2 linked regions of the Gemmobacter sp. 24YEA27 genome follow. Each later gene encodes a partner of the first gene's protein in a complex. Links are inferred from orthologs where the notes say so. Each region holds a gene or a part of one and is shown on either strand. Other genes may lie near its edges. The genes, in order: secA and secY.

Region 1 (9,307 bases):
GCCCAACGGAGACGAGTATGACCGCCCAGACCCGCGATTCCGGCTTTTTCACCGAATCTCTTTCCTCGCGCGACCCCGAGCTTTTCGGGGCTGTGCGCTCTGAACTTGGCCGCCAGCGCGATGAGATCGAGCTGATCGCGAGCGAGAACATCGTCTCCCTCGCGGTTCTGGAAGCCCAGGGCTCGGTGCTGACGAACAAATATGCCGAGGGGTATCCGGGCAAGCGCTATTACGGCGGCTGCCAGTATGTCGACATCGCCGAAACCCTCGCGATCGAGCGCGCGAAAGAGCTTTTTGGCTGCAAATTCGCCAATGTGCAGCCGAATTCCGGCAGCCAGATGAACCAGGCCGTCTTCCTCGCGCTTTTGCAGCCGGGCGACACCTTCATGGGGCTCGACCTGAATTCGGGCGGACACCTCACCCATGGCTCGCCGGTCAATATGTCGGGCAAGTGGTTCAAGGTCATATCTTACGGCGTGCGCCAGCAGGACCAGCGCCTCGATATGGACGAGGTGCGCAAGAAAGCCCTCGAGCACAGACCAAAGCTGATCCTGGCGGGGGGCACCGCCTATAGCCGCGAATGGGACTGGGCCGCCTTCCGGGCGATTGCTGATGAGATCGGCGCTTACCTCCATGTTGATATGGCACATATCGCGGGCCTTGTGGCCGGCGGCGTGCATGCCTCGCCGCTGCCGCATGCCCATGTGGTGACCACCACGACCCACAAGAGCCTGCGCGGCCCGCGTGGGGGTATGGTGCTCACAAATGATGAAGACATCGCTAAGAAAATCAATTCGGCGGTCTTCCCCGGCCTGCAGGGCGGCCCGCTGATGCATGTGATCGCCGCCAAAGCGGTCGCATTCGGCGAAGCGCTGCGCCCCGAGTTCAAGGCCTATGCAGCCCAGGTGAAAACCAATGCGGCAGCCATGGCGGATGAGCTGATGAAGGGCGGGATCGATATCGTCTCGGGCGGTACCGACAACCATCTTTGCCTCGCCGATCTGCGGCCCAAGAAAGTGACCGGCAAGGCGGCCGAGGCGGCGCTTGGCCGCGCCCATATCACCTGCAACAAGAACGGCGTGCCGTTTGATCCGGAAAAGCCGTTTGTGACCTCGGGCATCCGTCTGGGCGCGCCGGCAGGCACCACGCGCGGGTTCGGCGAGGCCGAATTCCGCCAGATCTCGCGCTGGATCGTCGAAGTGGTTGATGGGCTCGCCGCCAATGGCGAAGACGGCAACGGGGAGGTCGAGGCCAAAGTGAAGGCCGAGGTCCAGGCCCTGTGCGACAGGTTCCCGCTTTACCCGACCCTCTGACCACAAATGATAAACAAAAAGCGCCGAGAAACCCGGCGCTTTTTTTGTGGTGATATGAGGTCTAACTGAGGTCAGGCGCGACCGACTTGCGGGGTCGCCGCAACCGGGTGCCCGGTATAGGTGCGGTCATCCACCCGGATCACTACCGTACCATCCGCATTCTGGCTGACCATCAAACCCTGCACCGAAATGCAACTGCCGATTGAGATTGTGCGCAACATTCCTAACCTTCTCCCCCACAGGAATTTAATTAAGTTTCACTCAACATGCTCGATTTTGAAATAGATAATTTAAAGAAACGGAAACAGAAGCCGCAGAAAAGTCACAATTGTCACGGCGGCTCTTACAGCCAGTCGCGCAAAATCGGGATCAGGGGCAGGTCAGCAGGCGGCATCGGGTAGTCACGCAGCCTGTCAGGCGCAACCCAGGCGAGAACCTGACCCTCCCGCGCCACCGGAATGCCATCCCATTTGCGGCAGGCGAAAAGTGGCATCAACAGGTGGAAATCATCATAGCTGTGGCTGGCGAAGGTCAGCGGCGCAAGGCAGCTTTTCCAGGTATCGATGCCGATTTCTTCTTTCAGTTCGCGGATCAGGCAGGCCTCCGGGGTTTCACCCGGTTCGACCTTGCCACCGGGAAACTCCCACAGACCGGCGAGGCTTTTGCCTGGCGGGCGCTGTGCGAGAAGAATGCGGCCATCAGCATCAATCAGTGCGACGGCGGAAACGAGCAGGGTTTTCATATGGCTCTCAGTCTGGCCGGAGCCGGGGGCGCTGCCCCCGGCGACTGTCGGTTGGTTGAACCGGTGGCGCAAAAAATGTTCGCACCCCCGGGGTATTTACGGACAGAAAACTGTCAGGAACGATAGTCGGCGTTGATCGCGACATAGCGGTCGGTCAGATCGCAGGTCCAGACCGTGCGCCTTGCGCGGCCCATGCCAAGGCCGACATCGATCACCAGCTCCTGGCCCTTCATATAGCTGGCGCCGGCATCTTCGCTGTAGCCCGGTGATTTCCAGCCTTTTTCCGCCACAAGGATATCTCCGAAACGGATGGTAAGCCGGTCACGCTCGGCCTGGGCGCCCGATTTACCGACCGCCATCACGATGCGGCCCCAGTTAGGATCCTCGCCGGCGACCGCAGTTTTCACCAGCGGCGAATTTGCGATGGCGAAGGCCACCTTTGCCGCATCCGCATCAGTCGCGGCGCCCGAGACCCGCACCTCGATCAGCTTGGTCGCGCCCTCGCCGTCGCGCACGACCTGAAGCGCGAGATCCTGCATCACCTGGGCCAGCGCGGCATCGAATGCCTTAAGCACTGCACCTTTCAGCGGTGCGGCCTCTGACTGGCCGGTTGCGGCGACCAGCAGCGTGTCAGACGTCGAGGTGTCACTGTCGACGGTGATCGAGTTGAAACTGTCATCGACATGGCGCGAGACCAGTTTCTGCAGGCCCGCCTGGCTGATCTTTGCATCGGTGAAAATATAGACCAGCATCGTCGCCATATCGGGCGCGATCATGCCCGAGCCCTTGGCGATGCCGGCGATATGGATCGGGCCACCTTCGCCTTCGATCGTCGCGGTGGCGCCTTTGGGGAAGGTGTCGGTGGTCATGATCGCCTGAGCGGCGCCTTCAATCGCGGCCTCGGTCAGACCCTCGGTGAGATCACCGATCACGGCGGTGATCTTCTCCGCCGGCAGCGGCTCGCCGATCACGCCGGTCGAGGAAGAGAACACGCGCGTGGCCGGGATGCCGAGCGCTTTCGCGACAGCCCCCGTCACATCCGCCACCGCCTTATCGCCGATCTTGCCGGTGAAAGCGTTGGAATTGCCCGAGTTCACGATGATCGCCGCACCGTTGCCGGGCGCCGCCTTCAGAGCCAGTTTCGCCTCGCAATCCCGCACACAGCCCGAACGGGTGGTCGAACGGGTGAAGGCCCCGGCCATCACCGTGCCCGGGGCAAGCCGCACGAGCATCACATCCTTGCGGTTGCGATATTTGATCCCGGCCCCGATCGAGGCAAATTCTGCCCCCCGGATCACAGGCAGTGCCGGGAAACTGGCCGGAGCCAGCGGCGACACCGGATGCGCGGCCTTATGGACCACCGCCGCGACCTCGTTCAGCGCGCCCGAGGCCGCGCCGGAGACCGCTTCGGTCACGCGGTCTTTCAGCTTGCGCACCTTCTTCTTCAGGTTCTTCGCTTCGGCTTTCCAGTCAGTCTTTGCCATTCTATCCCCCGCCGCTCAATCAATCAGAGCGTTATTCTTCAAAAGAGCCGGATCGATGCCCTCACCCGGCTTTGTGATTGTCGCCGCGCCTGTCAGCTCGGTGATCTTCGCCGCGATTGCACGTTCCTCGACTTCGCCCGCGAGCACATCGCGCACCTCGTCCAGCGTCGGAGCCGGGCGGTCGCGGCTTTTATGAACCAGGATCAGGTGCCAGCCGAAATCGCTCTGCACCGGATCGGTCACTTTGCCTTGGGTCGCAGCCGCCACCCCATCCGCGAAGGGCTTCACCATGCGGTCCAGCGTGAACCAGCCCAGTTCGCCCCCCTGCTCTCCCGACCCCGGATCATTCGATGCTTCCTTCGCGAGGGCCGCGAAATCCGCGCCGCCATCCAGTTCGGCCTTCAGCTCCTTCGCCTCGGTCTCGGTCTCAACCAGAATATGCGCCGCACTGTATTCCTTTTGTGGCACGTAATCAGCGTATTTCTCATCCCAGGCCTTTTGCAGGGCTGCATCGGTCACCGCTGCACTGGCCACATCCGAAATCACAATACCCGAGAAATAGCCGCGCTCGGTATTGACGATCACCGCCTTGTCGCGCGGACTTTTCTGGCTATGAGCCTGGGCCAGGGCCTCCTGCTGGATCAGCTGTTCCAGAATGCCGTTGAAGAGAACGTCATCGGCGAGGCTCAGATACTGGTCGGGCAGGCTTTCCCGCAGGGCGATCATCTGGCCGAGGGTGATCTCGGTTCCGTTCACGGTTGCAACCACGGTCGCAGCGGTTTCCCCCTCTGCCAGGGCCGGCCCGTTCGCAAGCCCGGTCGCGAGCCCGGCGAAAGCAGCGGCCACCCAGAAAACGGCAGCCCCCAGACGCTTTTCTATGGCCATTTCAGCTTCTCCCGATCTGCCGCAGAGCCTGCGAACGTTGACTATGATCCTTGCAGCCCTTACATCGCGACAGTCGCGTGATCGGGGCGCAAATACGGACCTACCCGGCTTTTCTATGGAAGGCGTTAAGGGCGGGCAAGTCACAGCCTCACGAGATCACGCAGGAACGACCGCACGGAGAGATCATGCTGGGTCTGGGAACGCTCGCGAAAAAGGTCTTTGGCACCGCCAATGACCGCAAGGTCAAGGCCACTCGGTCGCTGGTCTCCAAAATCAACGCGCTCGAGCCGGAATTTGCCGCGCTGAGCGATGAGGGCCTTGTCGCGAAGACCCGGGACTTTCAAAAGCGTGTGCAGGAAGGTGGCGAGAGCCTCGACGATATCCTGCCCGAAGCTTTCGCGAATTGCCGCGAAGGGGCGAAACGTTCGCTGGGGCTGCGCGCCTTTGATGTGCAGCTGATGGGCGGGATCTTCCTGCATCAGGGCAATATCGCCGAGATGCGGACCGGCGAAGGCAAGACGCTCGTCGCGGCTTTTCCGGCCTATCTCAACGCCCTGACTGGCAAGGGCGTGCATGTCGTGACCGTCAACGACTATCTCGCGAAGCGCGATGCTGACACAATCGGCAAGGTTCATGCCAAACTCGGCCTGACGACCGGCGTGATCTACCCCTGGCAGCCCGACCCGGAAAAGCGCGCCGCCTATGCCGCCGATGTCACCTATGCGACCAATAACGAGCTCGGCTTCGACTACCTTCGCGACAATATGAAGGGCTCGATTGAAGAGATGATGCAGCGCGGCCATAATTTCGCGATTGTGGACGAGGTCGACTCGATCCTGATCGACGAAGCCCGCACGCCGCTGATCATCTCGGGGCCGAGCCAGGACCGCAGCGACCTTTATCTCTCGGTCGACCGACTGATCCCTTCGCTGGTCGAAGAGGATTTCACCCTCGACGAAAAAGCCCGCAACGTCACCTATACCGAAGCCGGCAACGACCATATCGAAGAGCTTTTGCGTGAAGCGGGCGTGCTGCCGGAAGGCCAGCACCTTTTCGCACCGGAATCGACCTCGATCGTTCACCATATGAACCAGGCGCTGCGCGCTCATAAGATGTTCCACCGCGACCAGCAGTATATTGTCCGTGACGATGAAATCGTACTGATCGACGAGTTCACCGGCCGCATGATGAAGGGCCGCCGGTTGTCGGACGGCCTGCATCAGTCCATCGAGGCGAAAGAGGGCGTGACGATCCAGCCCGAAAACGTGACGCTCGCCTCGGTGACCTTCCAAAATTACTTCCGCCTTTACAACAAGCTGGCCGGCATGACCGGCACTGCCGCGACCGAGGCGGAAGAGTTCATGCAGATCTACGGGCTGGGTGTGGTCGAAGTGCCCACCAACCGCCCCGTGGCGCGCAAGGACGAACACGATCAGGTCTACCGCACCGCCCGCGAGAAATTCCAGGGCATCGTCGAGACCATCCGCGAGGCGCATGAGATCGGTCAGCCGCTGTTGGTCGGCACCACCTCGATCGAGAAATCCGAAGAGCTTTCGGCCATGCTGAAAGCTGAAGGCATCGCGCATAACGTGCTGAACGCCCGCCAGCATGAGCAGGAGGCGAAGATTGTCGCCGATGCCGGCCGTCTGGGTGCGGTGACCATTGCGACCAATATGGCCGGACGCGGCACCGATATTCAGCTCGGCGGCAATGTCGAGATGAAGGTGATCGAAGAGCTTGACGCCAATCCGGATGCAGATCCGGTGGCGCTGCGCGCCCGGATCGAGGCGGAACATGCCGATGAAAAGGCGAAGGTGCTCGACGCCGGCGGGCTTTTCGTGCTTGCCACCGAACGCCATGAATCGCGCCGTATCGACAATCAGCTGCGCGGACGGTCGGGCCGTCAGGGTGACCCGGGGCGGTCCTCGTTCTTCCTGTCGCTGGAAGATGACCTGATGCGGATCTTCGGGTCCGAACGGCTCGACAAGATCCTCTCGACGCTGGGGATGAAGGAAGGCGAGGCGATTGTTCACCCCTGGGTCAACAAATCGCTGGAAAAGGCCCAGGCGAAAGTCGAAGGTCGCAATTTTGACGTGCGCAAGTCGCTCTTGCGGTTTGACGATGTGATGAATGACCAGCGCAAGGCCGTGTTCAGCCAGCGCCAGGACATCCTCAGGGCTGAACATGTCTCGGAAATTGCCGAGGATATGCGCCACCATGTGATCGACGACATGGTCGATGAATTCATGCCGCCGAAAACCTATCCCGACGCCTGGAACCTTGAGGGCCTGCGCGAGGCCGGCCGCCAGCGGCTGAACATGGATATGCCCATCGAGACATGGGCCGCCGAAGAGGGTGTCGATCAGGCCGCGATGGCCGAGCGCATCATCGAACACTCCGACCGCTATATGGCTGAAAAGCTTGAAGCTTTTGGCTCCACAACCATGGTGCAGATCGAAAAGCAGGTGCTTTTGCAGGCCATCGACGGCAAATGGCGCGATCATCTTCTGCGGCTGGAACACCTGCGGTCGGTGATCCATTTCCGCCAATATGCGCAGCGCGATCCGCTGAACGAATACAAGACCGAGGCGTTCCAGCTGTTCGAGACCATGCTTGGCAGCCTGCGTCTGCAGGTGACGGAACAGCTGTCGCGCATCCGCCCGCTCTCGAAAGAAGAGCAGGATGCGATGATGGCGCAATTGCTGGCGCAGCAACAGGCCGCCGCCGGGATCGAGGTCGGGCCGGCCGCTGCGCCTGCAGACCCCGCGCCCGCCGAACCCGCGCCGGCAGCCCCGCTTGCGTCAGGCTTTGACGAATCGGACCCTGCCAGCTGGGGCAATCCTGGCCGCAATGATCCCTGCCCCTGCGGATCGGGCGAGAAATTCAAACATTGCCACGGCAAGCTGGTCTGAAAATCCGGAAAAAATGACATAAAAGGGGCGGCATTAACCGCCCCTTTTCAATTCGGTGGTTCCCTTATGGGAAACATTCCACAGGCTCGCCACGGGATTGCCGCGATCTCTCGCGATATTGGCACCAATGCGGGCGATTCCGGGTATGCTGACTATGGGTACGAAACGCACTATTTTGCGCGTGACGGTGGTTCTCTTCCTTGCTCTGGGGGCGGGGCATCTTGTGCAGACGATGCATAAGAACCAGCCCGGGCAGGTGGCAAAGTCTGGTTCACTCGGTGGGCTGCAACAGGTTGTCGCCGGGGCAGAGCACCGGATCCGTCCGAAATCCGGGGATGACGCGCGCTCTGCCGTGACAGTCATCCATCCCCCGCAGATCCAGGATGAGCCCGTGGCCGCCCCTGCCCGACCTGTGCGCAGCGATGATCAGTCCGCACTGACCGGTGGCACTGACAGATTTGCAAATGTTGCGCTGCCGAGGCCTCTGGCCGCCATCACAGATCCTGGCGTCTGAGCATCACACCGCTGTGCCTGGCTCAGCTGAGGCCGGTTCCCTCCATTAAGGTGTTGAAGAATCCGGCATCGCAGCAGAAAATGGCGGTGGTGAATTAATCCCGGTGGGAAAAGATGCTAACGCGGCCAGGCGCGGCGATTTTCTTCGCTGTGCTGTCTTTCCTGTCTCACTCGCCTGTCGTGCAGCCCGCCCAGGCGCAGGATATCACGCTGATCTCGCGTGAGGGGAGTATCGTCCTGCCCGGCAGCCTTCAGGGCTATGACGGCGAGTTTTACCGGATCGAAACCGCCTGGGGGCTGCTGACCGTCGATGGCCAGGGCGTGATCTGCGAGGGACCCGCCTGTCCGGATCTGACCACCCCTCATGCCGATATCCGCGTGGTCGGCGCCCCGGATGCCGGGGCAAGGCTGTTGCCCGGCCTTTTCAGCAGCTTTGCCGCCGTGCGCGGATTGGCCTTTCGCGAAGTGGCACCGCAGAATGGTGCCTCCTGGGCGGCGCAAATCTACAAGGCACAGGATGAAACCGTCCTTGCCGATGTCTCTTTCTCGCCAATGCTGCCCGGCCAGGCCCAGGCGGCGCTGGCAAGTGGTGCCGCGGAAATGGAACTCTCCGCTTCGCCCTCGCGTGCTTCGGGAGCGCGCCCGATAGCGCTGGACGCCCTGGTGCCGGTTATGGCCCCGGGCAATCCGACGCCGAAGATCTCGACCGTAAATCTGGCGAAAGTTCTCGCCGGTCAGCTGAAGAACTGGCGCGATCTCGGCGGGCCGGACATGCCGATCGTCCTGCACGCGCTGGAGCCCGATACCGACATGACGCGCGCCCTGTCGGAACGCCTCGGCGCGCCGATAAAGGCCGATATAGTTCACCCCGATATGAAGAGCCTCGCCGAGGCGGTGGCGAAAGACCCTTGGGCCCTGGCAATCACCGGCCGTGCCGAGATGGCCCCCGCGATTCCCGCCCCGCTAGTCGACAGCTGCGGCTTTCCACTGCTGCCGCTGCCGATTTCTGTCAAAGCCGAGGACTATCCCCTGGCTTTGCCACAATTCCTGATCCCCGCCCCGCGTCGCATTCCGGTCTTCGCGCGCGAGTTCCTGGAGTTCACCGCCACCCCCCGCGCGGGCCATGTCGTATCCGCGGCCGGCTTTATCGACCGCTCGGTCGAAGCCGCGCCGATGACCCAGGACGGTCTGCGGCTGATCAATGCGATCCTCGGCGCCGGCGATGATGTGACGCTTGGCGATCTGAAACGGCTCGCCGAAGTGATGAACGGCGCTGACCGGCTGTCGCTGACCTTCCGCTTTGAAGAAAACACCTCCATTCTGGATGCGACCAGCCAGGAGAACCTGGCCCAGCTGGCGCGGATGATCGCGTCCGAGAGCTTCCCCTCCAAGACGCTGATTCTTGCCGGCTTTTCTGACGGCAAGGGCGAAGCAAGTGCCAATAAGGCGCTTTCGGCG
Region 2 (8,966 bases), 260 kb from region 1 along the record:
TACAACTGAGCGATACCCCGGGGCGGTTGATCGCTGTCCCCGAAGGTCGGGAGAAACCAAATGATCCAGATGCAGACCAATCTGGATGTAGCTGATAACTCCGGCGCCCGCCGGGTTCAGTGCATCAAGGTTCTGGGCGGCTCGCACCGCCGCTACGCATCCGTGGGCGACATCATCGTAGTGTCGGTCAAGGAGGCGATTCCTAAAGGTCGCGTGAAGAAAGGTGACGTGCGTAAAGCCGTCGTCGTTCGCACCGCGAAAGAAGTTCGTCGTGAAGATGGCACCGCCATCCGTTTCGACCGCAATGCTGCCGTCATCCTGAACAATCAGGGCGAGCCGGTCGGTACCCGTATCTTCGGGCCGGTGGTTCGTGAGCTGCGCGCGAAGAACTTCATGAAGATCATCTCGCTGGCGCCGGAGGTGCTGTGATATGGCTGCTAAGCTGAAAAAAGGCGACACCGTCGTCGTTCTGACCGGCAAGGACAAGGGCAAACAAGGCGAGATCTCGTCTGTTTCGCCGAAAGCCGGCAAAGCTGTGGTTGATGGCGTGAACATCGCGATCCGTCACGCCAAGCAATCCGCAGGCAGCCAGGGCGGCCGCATCCCGAAAGCGATGCCGATCGACCTGTCGAACCTCGCGCTCCTGGACAAGAACGGCAAAGCGACCCGCGTTGGCTTCCGTGAGGAAGACGGCAAGAAGATCCGCTTCGCCAAGACCACCGGGGAGGCTATCTGATGTCGGATAAAGCAACCTATACCCCGCGTCTGAAGGCCGAGTTCAAGACCAAGATCCGCGCCGCTCTGAAGGAGGAATTCTCCTATAAGAACGATATGCAGATCCCGCGTCTGGAAAAGATCGTCCTGAACATGGGCGTTGGTGAAGCGGTGAAAGACACCAAGAAGGTCAAACAGGCCTCCGAGGAGCTTTCGCTGATCGCCGGCCAGAAGGCCGTCATCACCAAGGCCAAGAAATCCATCGCAGGCTTCCGCGTTCGTGAAGAGATGCCGCTCGGCACCAAAGTCACGCTGCGCGGCGACAAGATGTATGAATTCCTTGATCGTCTGATCAACGTGGCCCTGCCGCGCGTCCGCGACTTCCGCGGCGTGAAAGGCACCTCGTTTGACGGCAATGGCAACTACGCCATGGGCTTGAAAGAGCACATCGTTTTCCCGGAAATCGAATTCGACAAAGTCGATGAGGTTCTGGGTATGGACATCATCATCTGCACGAACGCCAAGTCGGATGCCGAAGCAAAATCCCTGCTGAAGCATTTCAACATGCCGTTCACGGCCTGATCGCGAGGAACCTGAAACATGGCTAAGAAATCCATGGTGAACCGCGAAGTGAAGCGCGAGAAGCTGACGGCTCGTCATGCTGTCAAGCGCGCTGCACTCAAGGCGGTAATCAATGACCAAGAGAAGCCGATTGAAGAGCGCTTTGCGGCGACTCTGAAACTGGCTGAGATGCCCCGCAACTCTTCGGCTGTGCGCATGCACAACCGTTGCCAGCTGACGGGTCGTCCGCATGCTTACTACCGTAAGCTGAAACTGTCGCGGATCAAGCTGCGTGACCTGGCCTCGTTCGGCCAGATCCCGGGCATGGTCAAGTCGAGCTGGTAAGGGAGAGAGCAGATGCCTGTTAATGATCCCATCGGCGATATGCTGACCCGTATCCGTAACTCGTCGCTGCGCGGCAAGTCCACGGTTTCGACCCCGGCTTCGACCCTGCGTGCCCGCGTCCTCGACGTGCTGCTCGCAGAAGGTTACATCCGCGGTTATGAAAAGGCCGAGACCTCGAATGGTCAGGGCGAATTCACCATCAGCCTGAAATACTACGAAGGCGAGCCGGTTATCCGCGAGTTGAAGCGGGTCTCCAAGCCGGGCCGTCGCGTGTATATGGGCGTCGAAGATCTGCCGTCGGTCCGCAACGGGCTTGGCGTCGCGATCGTCTCGACCCCGAAGGGCGTTCTCTCGGATGCAAATGCGCGCGCGGCCAATGTTGGCGGCGAAGTGCTTTGCACCGTCTTCTGAGGAGGGTTTAATGTCTCGTATCGGCAAAAAACCCGTAGAGCTGGCAAAGGGCGTTACCGCGTCCGTTTCCGGCCAGACCATCGAAGTCAAGGGGCCGAAAGGCACCCGTTCCTTCACCGCTGGCGACAATGTGTCGGTCACTGTTGAGGGCAATGAAGTGAAAGTCACCCCGCGTGGCCTTTCCAAAATTGCCCGTCAGCAATGGGGCATGTCGCGTTCGATGATCGAAAATCTTGTGACCGGTGTGACCACCGGCTTCAAGAAAGAGATGGAAATTCAGGGCGTTGGTTATCGCGCGGCGATGGCTGGCAATGTTCTGAAACTGTCTCTGGGCTTCTCGCATGAAGTGAATTTCGAAGTGCCGAAGGGGATCACCGTTACGACCCCGAAGCCCACCGAGATCACCGTCGAGGGCATCGATCAGCAGGAAGTCGGCCAGGTGGCAGCGAACATCCGCAACTGGAAGCGTCCCGAGCCCTATAAGGGCAAAGGGATCCGCTACAAGGGCGAGTTCGTCTTCCGCAAGGAAGGCAAGAAGAAGTAAGGGGCGCAAAAATGGCTTTGAACAAACGAGAGCTGTTCCTGAAGCGCCGCTTGCGCGTACGGAACAAAATCAAATCGGCGAATGCAGGTCGTCTGCGTCTCTCCGTTCACCGCTCGTCGAAAAACATCAGCGTTCAGCTGATCGACGATGTGAATGGCGTGACCCTGGCAGCTGCCTCGTCGCTGGAAAAAGAACTGGGCGTCGTTGGCAAAAACAACGTCGAAGCAGCCGCGAAAGTGGGTGCAGCGATTGCAGAACGCGCCAAAAAAGCCGGTGTCGAAGAAGTTTACTTCGACCGTGGTGGCTTCCTGTTCCATGGCAAAATCAAAGCCCTGGCAGAAGCTGCACGCGAAGGCGGCCTCAAGTTCTGATCCTGCGGGTGGCGGTCACGCCACCCCGATGATCCGGGAGGGCGGCCCCTGTGGCCGTCACTCACCAGGATTGACCCAAATCAGGCGCGGCTCGCCCGTGCCACTCACGGAAAGGACTCTGTCACATGGCAGAACGTGATAACCGCCGGGAGCGTCGTGACGACCGTCGCGAAGAGACCCCGGAATTCGCAGATCGCCTCGTCGCGATCAACCGCGTGTCGAAAACCGTCAAGGGCGGTAAGCGCTTTGGCTTTGCAGCGCTCGTCGTTGTTGGCGATCAGCGCGGCCGCGTTGGTTTCGGCAAGGGCAAGGCGAAAGAAGTGCCGGAGGCTGTCCGTAAAGCCACCGAGCAGGCCAAGCGCCAGATGATCCGTGTGCAGCTGAAAGACGCCCGCACGCTGCACCACGACATCGAGGGCCGTCACGGCGCTGGTAAAGTCGTGATGCGGACCGCTGTTGCAGGTACCGGTATCATCGCCGGCGGCCCGATGCGCGCTGTCTTCGAGATGCTCGGTGTGCAGGACGTTGTTGCGAAGTCGCTCGGCTCGCAGAACCCCTACAACATGATCCGCGCCACCTTCGAAGGCCTCTCGAAAGAGAACTCGCCGCGTTCGGTTGCTGCGCGTCGTGGCAAGAAAGTCGCCGAGATCCTGCGTAAGCCGGAAACCGAAGCGGCTCCCGAAGCTGTGGGAGGCTGATCGAAATGGCCAAGAAAACCATCGTCGTCCAGCAATACGCCTCGGCAGCCCGCCGCCCTGCGATCCAGACCCAGACCCTGATCGGTCTTGGCCTGAACAAAATCAACCGCACCCGCGAGCTGGAAGATACTCCGGCAGTGCGCGGCATGGTCAACAAGATCCCGCATCTTGTGAAGATCATCGAAGAGCGCGGCTGAGCCTCTGACGATTTCTGAAAACGCCCCGGTCCCCGCGACCGGGGCGTTTTCTTTTTGCGCCACTGCCGCCAGGATGGCGCCGCAATACGAAGGGGCCGCGCGTGCATCTGGTAAATTTTTCCGAACTGATGGGGCCTGACTGGCGTTTTCCGGATCCGTCCTGCCAGACCCCGGGGTTGAGTTCGGAATGCCATGTCATCGCCCCGGGAAGCCGCTCCTGGGGGCTCCGGCTGAATTCATGGGCTGCGGCGCGCCGCGCGGTCAGGGCGGCGCGAGGGCGGTCAGACGCGGTGCTGGTCAGCCATTTGCCGGGCGCGACGTTGCGGCTGGCCATGCTGGCGGGGCCGGGATCACGCAGCGGGGCAGCGATAAGGCATATCGCATTTGCCTTCAATTTTACCGATCTGCCGCAGGGGCAAAAACTGCGCGCCTATCGCGCGGCCCTGTCCCGTGTCGATGAATTCGTCATCTTCTCGAATTTTGAGCGCGACCTCTATGCGCGCCATTTTGGCCTGCCGCCCGAGCGATTCACCTTCCTGCCCTGGGCGATGGAGGCGCCACGACCAGGGCCGGTGGCGGCGCCCTTCGATCAGCCCTGGCTGGTCGCGCTTGGCGGTGAGGGGCGCGACTACCCGACACTGTTGCAGGCCGCCCGGCTGCGTCCCGATCTGCGGCTGGTGGTGATCGCGCGGCCCTATAACCTTGCCGGGCTGCAACTGCCGCCCAATGTGAAGGCCTTTACCAATCTGCCGGCGGCAGAGGCCTGGGGGCTGGTCAGCGAGGCAGCCGGGATGCTGCTGCCACTGCGCCAGGGCCGCACGCCCAATGGCCATATCACGCTGGTTGGCGCCCAGATGCTGGGCGTGCCGCTGGCGATCACCGATTCGCTCGGGGTTCGGGATTATGTCGACGCGGCCACCGCTCTTTTGCTGCCGCCCGCAAGCCCGGAGGCGCTGGCCGCCGCGATGGAACGCCTTGCGGCAGGCGGCGGCGAAATCCGGGACATGGCGGAGCGCGCCCGCGACATCGCCCTGAGCCGCAGCGCGCCCTCGGTCTGGTGTGACTGGCTGGCCAGCCTCTGAGTCACTCTGCCGGCGGTTCTGCGTCCTCTTCGGCGGGGGATTCCGGCAGGGCGGGGATATTGCTGGTGACGAGGATCGAGAAGCTGCGATCCGCATCGCCCATATCCGGCGCGAATAGCGGGAAGGGCTCGGCGGACCGGATCTGGGCCATGGCGATATTGTCGAACAGTGGTTGACCCGAGCTTTCCGAGACCGCGCTGGAGACGAGGCGGCCATCGGCGCCGGTGGTAAAGGCGACGCGTGTCGTGAAGTCACCGGTTATGCCTGCATCTCTCAGCGTCGCGGTGTTCAGCCTGACACTGTTGATCCGTGCGATCACTGCGGCGACATAATCTTCGGTTGTGGCGGGGGCCTCGGCTGCGCTCACGGCTTCGGGCAGGGCTGCCCCGCCGGGCGCAGCCGGCTCTTGCGCAACAGCTGCAAGCGGCGAGAGTGACAGGCTGAGGGCTGCGACAAGGGCAGTAAGGCGGGCAGCGGAAGGAGAGGCGGTCATAGCGGATCCTGAGCAAATGGCCGGGTTCGTGCCCCGGCCAGGGGTGATGTCCGACCGTGCCGCGCTCAGGGGTCAGGCGCCAGCGGTGACGCCGGGCTTGCCAGGGGCTGGGTGGTGGTCTATAGGCGCCAGCGTGGCCCAGCGGGCTGCGACTCACAACCAAGAAATGCCGTGTTGGCCCCATCCGTCGCAGGCGGGGTCGTTCCGGCCAGGAGTATGCGACATGAAACTGAATGAACTTCACGACAACGCCGGCGCCGCCCGTAAGAAAAAGCGCGTGGCACGCGGCCCGGGTTCGGGCAAAGGTAAAACCGCAGGGCGCGGTATCAAAGGCCAGAAATCCCGTTCGGGTGTGGCTATTGGTGGTTACGAGGGTGGCCAGATGCCGCTCTATCGCCGCCTGCCCAAGCGCGGCTTCTCGAAGCCGAACCGTAAGGAATACGCAGTCGTCAACCTGGGCCTGATCGAGAAATTCATCGATATGGGCAAGCTCGACATCAAAGCCGAGATCAACGAGGACGCGCTGGTTGCAGCTGGCCTGACCACCAACAAGCGCGACGGTATCCGCATCCTGAACAAGGGCGAGATCAAATCGGCTGTCAAACTGAACGTGACCGGCGCTTCGGCCGCTGCTGTCGAGGCCATCAAGGCCGCTGGCGGCTCGATCACCGTGAAGGCTGACGCTGCGGCTGAATAAGCCAACAAAGCGGTTGTGAGCGGCGTCATCGTCGCTTACATCTCACTCACGTTTTCCTGCGCCGCCGGACCCGGATAAAACGGTCCGGCGGCGCTGTCCATGAAAGAGACCGGAAATGGCATCTGCCGCAGAGCAAATGGCCGCCAACCTCTCCTGGGGGGCTTTGGCCAAGGCGACCGATCTTCGCCAACGCATCTTCTTTACCATCGGCCTGCTGATCATCTATCGGCTTGGCACCTATATCCCGGTGCCTGGCATCGAGGGTGAGGCTTTGCGGCGCACCTGGGCCGAGGTGGGGCAGGGGATCGGCGGGATGCTGAACCTGTTTACCGGGGGCGCTATGAGCCGGATGGGCATCTTCGCCCTTGGCATCATGCCCTATATTTCGGCCTCGATCATCGTCCAGCTGCTGGGCACGATGTATGAGCCATGGAAGAACCTCAAGAAAGAGGGCGAACTGGGTCGCAAGAAGCTGAACCAGTATACCCGCTACGGCACCGTGCTGCTGGCGGTCTTCCAGGCTTACGGCATCGCCGCCTCGCTGCAGGCTGGTGATCTGGCACATAATCCGGGCTGGTATTTCATCGCAGGTGTGGTGATCACCCTGGTCGGCGGGACCATGTTCCTGATGTGGCTGGGCGAGCAGATCACCGCCCGCGGCATCGGCAATGGTATCTCGCTGATCATCTTCGTCGGTATCGTCGCCGAGATCCCGGCCGCGCTGATGAACTTCCTCGCACAGGGCCGTTCGGGCGCGATCTCGACGCCGGTGATCCTTGGCGTGATCGTGATGGTGATCATCGTCATCGCCTTCGTCGTGTTCATGGAACGCGCTTTGCGCAAGATCCATATCCAGTATCCGCGCCGCCAGGTGGGGATGAAGGTCTATGACGGCGGCTCGTCGCATCTGCCGATCAAGGTGAACCCGGCCGGCGTTATCCCGGCGATCTTCGCCTCGTCGATCCTTCTGCTGCCGACCACCATCGGCACCTTCTCGGGCAATACAACGAACCCGGTGATCAGCTGGATTGCGCTGTATCTGGGCTACGGCACGCCGCTGCACGCCCTGGCTCTGGGTCTGCTGATCGTGTTCTTCAGCTATTTCTACACCCATAATGTCAGCTTCAAAGTTGATGAAGTGGCCGAGAACCTGAAGACGCAGAACGGCTTTATCCCGGGCATCCGCCCTGGCAAGAAGACCGAAGATTACCTCACCTATGTGACCAATCGTGTGCTTGTTCTGGGTTCGGCCTATCTGGCTGCCGTCTGTCTGCTGCCGGAATTCCTGATCGCCAATATCGGTCTGCCTTTCTACTTTGGCGGCACGTCGGTTCTGATCGTGGTGTCGGTGACGATGGACACGATCAACCAGGTTCAGTCGCATCTGCTGGCACATCAGTATGAGAGCCTGATCGAAAAGTCGCAGCTGCGCGGCAAGCGCAAGACGGGCCCGCGCGCGCCGGCCCGCCGCTAAGCCCGAGGTTAAGGGAGAGCCTGCACGCGAAGGTGTGCAGGCCTGAGGGAAAGGACAACGCTTTGGCGAAGAATATCATCCTGCTTGGCCCCCCGGGGCCGGCAAAGGCACCCAGGCCAAGCGGCTCGAAACCGGGCGCGGCATGGTTCAGCTTTCGACCGGCGACATGCTTCGCGCCGCCAAAAGCTCGGGCACCGAAATGGGGAAGAAGGTTGCTGCGATCATGGATGCCGGGCAACTGGTGACCGATGAGATCGTGATCGGCCTGATCGCCGAACAGCTGGATCGTGGCGCGGCCGGTGGTTTCATCTTTGATGGCTTTCCGCGCACCCTGGCCCAGGCCGATGCCCTGGGCGCCTTGCTCGCGGCCAAGGGCACAAAGCTTGATGCGGTGATCGAGCTGGTGGTGGATGATGAGGCTCTGGTGGGACGTATCGTGAAACGTGCCGATGAGGCTGCGTCTGCGGGCGAGGCTGTGCGCCCGGATGACAATCCCGAAGTCTTCGCCAAACGTCTGCGGGAATATTACAAGCAGACGGCGCCGCTGCTCGGGTATTACTATGCCAAGGGCGGTCTGACCCAGGTTGATGGCATGGCTGCGATGGAGAGCGTTGCCGCCGATATCGCGAAAGTTCTTGACAAGGCATGAAAATCCGGCGCGGGGCCTTGACCCGCAGGGCATTTGACCATATTGCACAGCGTCCCGGGGTGGAATCACCGCTCCGGGGTTTCCCATTTGGGGAAGATCGAATCGGCCGGAACAGTTTTGCTGGCCGGTTGTGAAAAAAGGTTCTGGAGCTACGGAACCGCAACGAAAGGAAATCACGCGTGGCACGTATTGCTGGCGTTAACATCCCCACCAATAAGCGCGTTCCGATTGCGCTTCAGTATATCACCGGCATCGGCTCGCATATCGCGAGCCAGATCGTCACCGCGCTGAACATTGATCCGGCGCGCCGCGTGAATGATCTCTCGGATGCAGAAGTGCTGGCGATCCGCGAATATATCGACGCGAACTTCACCGTCGAGGGCGACCTGCGTCGCGAAACCTCGATGAACATCAAGCGCCTGATGGATCTCGGCTGCTATCGCGGTCTGCGCCATCGTCGCGGTCTCCCGGTGCGTGGTCAGCGGACCCACACCAACGCTCGCACCCGCAAAGGCCCCGCAAAGGCCATCGCTGGCAAGAAGAAGTAAGGGGAGGCCTGACACATGGCACGTGATCCGAAAGCCGCCCGTGGTGGCAAGCGTAAAGAGCGCAAGAACATCGCCGCAGGCGTTGCTCATGTGAACTCGTCGTTCAACAATACCAAAATCCTGATCTCGGACGTTCAGGGCAATGCCATTTCCTGGTCGTCGGCCGGGACCATGGGCTTCAA

What was found.
Region 2: the proteins of secA (region 1) and secY are in contact, whole or in part, in a crystal structure (PDB 3DIN), measured with the Thermotoga maritima proteins. The link is inferred for Gemmobacter sp. 24YEA27 from one-to-one orthologs. Residues at the interface, in WP_004082002.1 of Thermotoga maritima: Glu261, Ala262, Arg263, Lys300, Ala301, Arg302, Thr303, Ile304, Ile305, Leu323, Tyr324, Asp325, Pro326, Val329, Ser330, Tyr333, Ile336, Lys340, Phe345, Val349, Glu363, Phe364, Tyr374, Ser375, Gly376, Gly377, Glu393, Ile395, Thr482, Ser483; in WP_004081795.1 of Thermotoga maritima: Glu108, Gly109, Glu110, Glu111, Ala236, Glu237, Arg238, Arg239, Ile240, Thr241, Ile242, Gln243, Tyr244, Ala245, Arg246, Arg247, Val248, Thr249, Gly250, Arg251, Arg252, Val253, Tyr254, Gly256, Ala257, Ser258, Thr259, Tyr260, Leu261, Pro262.

What each region holds. Positions count from the first base shown.
Region 1 is NZ_JASJPW010000001.1:314,242-323,548, forward strand. The notes cover bases 4,271-7,536. They hold secA (preprotein translocase subunit SecA), read left to right. Parts: upstream 4,271-4,609; coding sequence 4,610-7,336; downstream 7,337-7,536. Other genes in these bases: QNO18_RS01610 (peptidylprolyl isomerase), read right to left, coding at 4,271-4,424; QNO18_RS01620 (hypothetical protein), read left to right, coding at 7,491-7,536. Also shown: glyA (serine hydroxymethyltransferase), read left to right, coding at 18-1,313; QNO18_RS01595 (hypothetical protein), read right to left, coding at 1,385-1,534; QNO18_RS01600 ((deoxy)nucleoside triphosphate pyrophosphohydrolase), read right to left, coding at 1,657-2,055; bifunctional glutamate N-acetyltransferase/amino-acid acetyltransferase ArgJ, read right to left, coding at 2,169-3,539; more of QNO18_RS01610, read right to left, coding at 3,555-4,270; more of QNO18_RS01620, read left to right, coding at 7,537-7,850; QNO18_RS01625 (phosphate ABC transporter substrate-binding/OmpA family protein), read left to right, coding at 7,964-9,307. UniProt on the Escherichia coli protein: Required for protein export, interacts with the SecYEG preprotein conducting channel.
Region 2 is NZ_JASJPW010000001.1:58,259-67,224, reverse strand. The notes cover bases 5,483-8,407. They hold secY (preprotein translocase subunit SecY), read left to right. Parts: upstream 5,483-6,228; coding sequence 6,229-7,587; downstream 7,588-8,407. Other genes in these bases: rplO (50S ribosomal protein L15), read left to right, coding at 5,640-6,113. Outside these bases: rplN (50S ribosomal protein L14), read left to right, coding at 61-429; rplX (50S ribosomal protein L24), read left to right, coding at 431-736; rplE (50S ribosomal protein L5), read left to right, coding at 736-1,296; rpsN (30S ribosomal protein S14), read left to right, coding at 1,315-1,620; rpsH (30S ribosomal protein S8), read left to right, coding at 1,633-2,031; rplF (50S ribosomal protein L6), read left to right, coding at 2,042-2,575; rplR (50S ribosomal protein L18), read left to right, coding at 2,587-2,946; rpsE (30S ribosomal protein S5), read left to right, coding at 3,072-3,644; rpmD (50S ribosomal protein L30), read left to right, coding at 3,650-3,841; QNO18_RS00370 (hypothetical protein), read left to right, coding at 3,943-4,923; QNO18_RS00365 (TonB family protein), read right to left, coding at 4,925-5,416; rpsM (30S ribosomal protein S13), read left to right, coding at 8,416-8,784; rpsK (30S ribosomal protein S11), read left to right, coding at 8,800-8,966. UniProt on the Escherichia coli protein: The central subunit of the protein translocation channel SecYEG. Consists of two halves formed by TMs 1-5 and 6-10.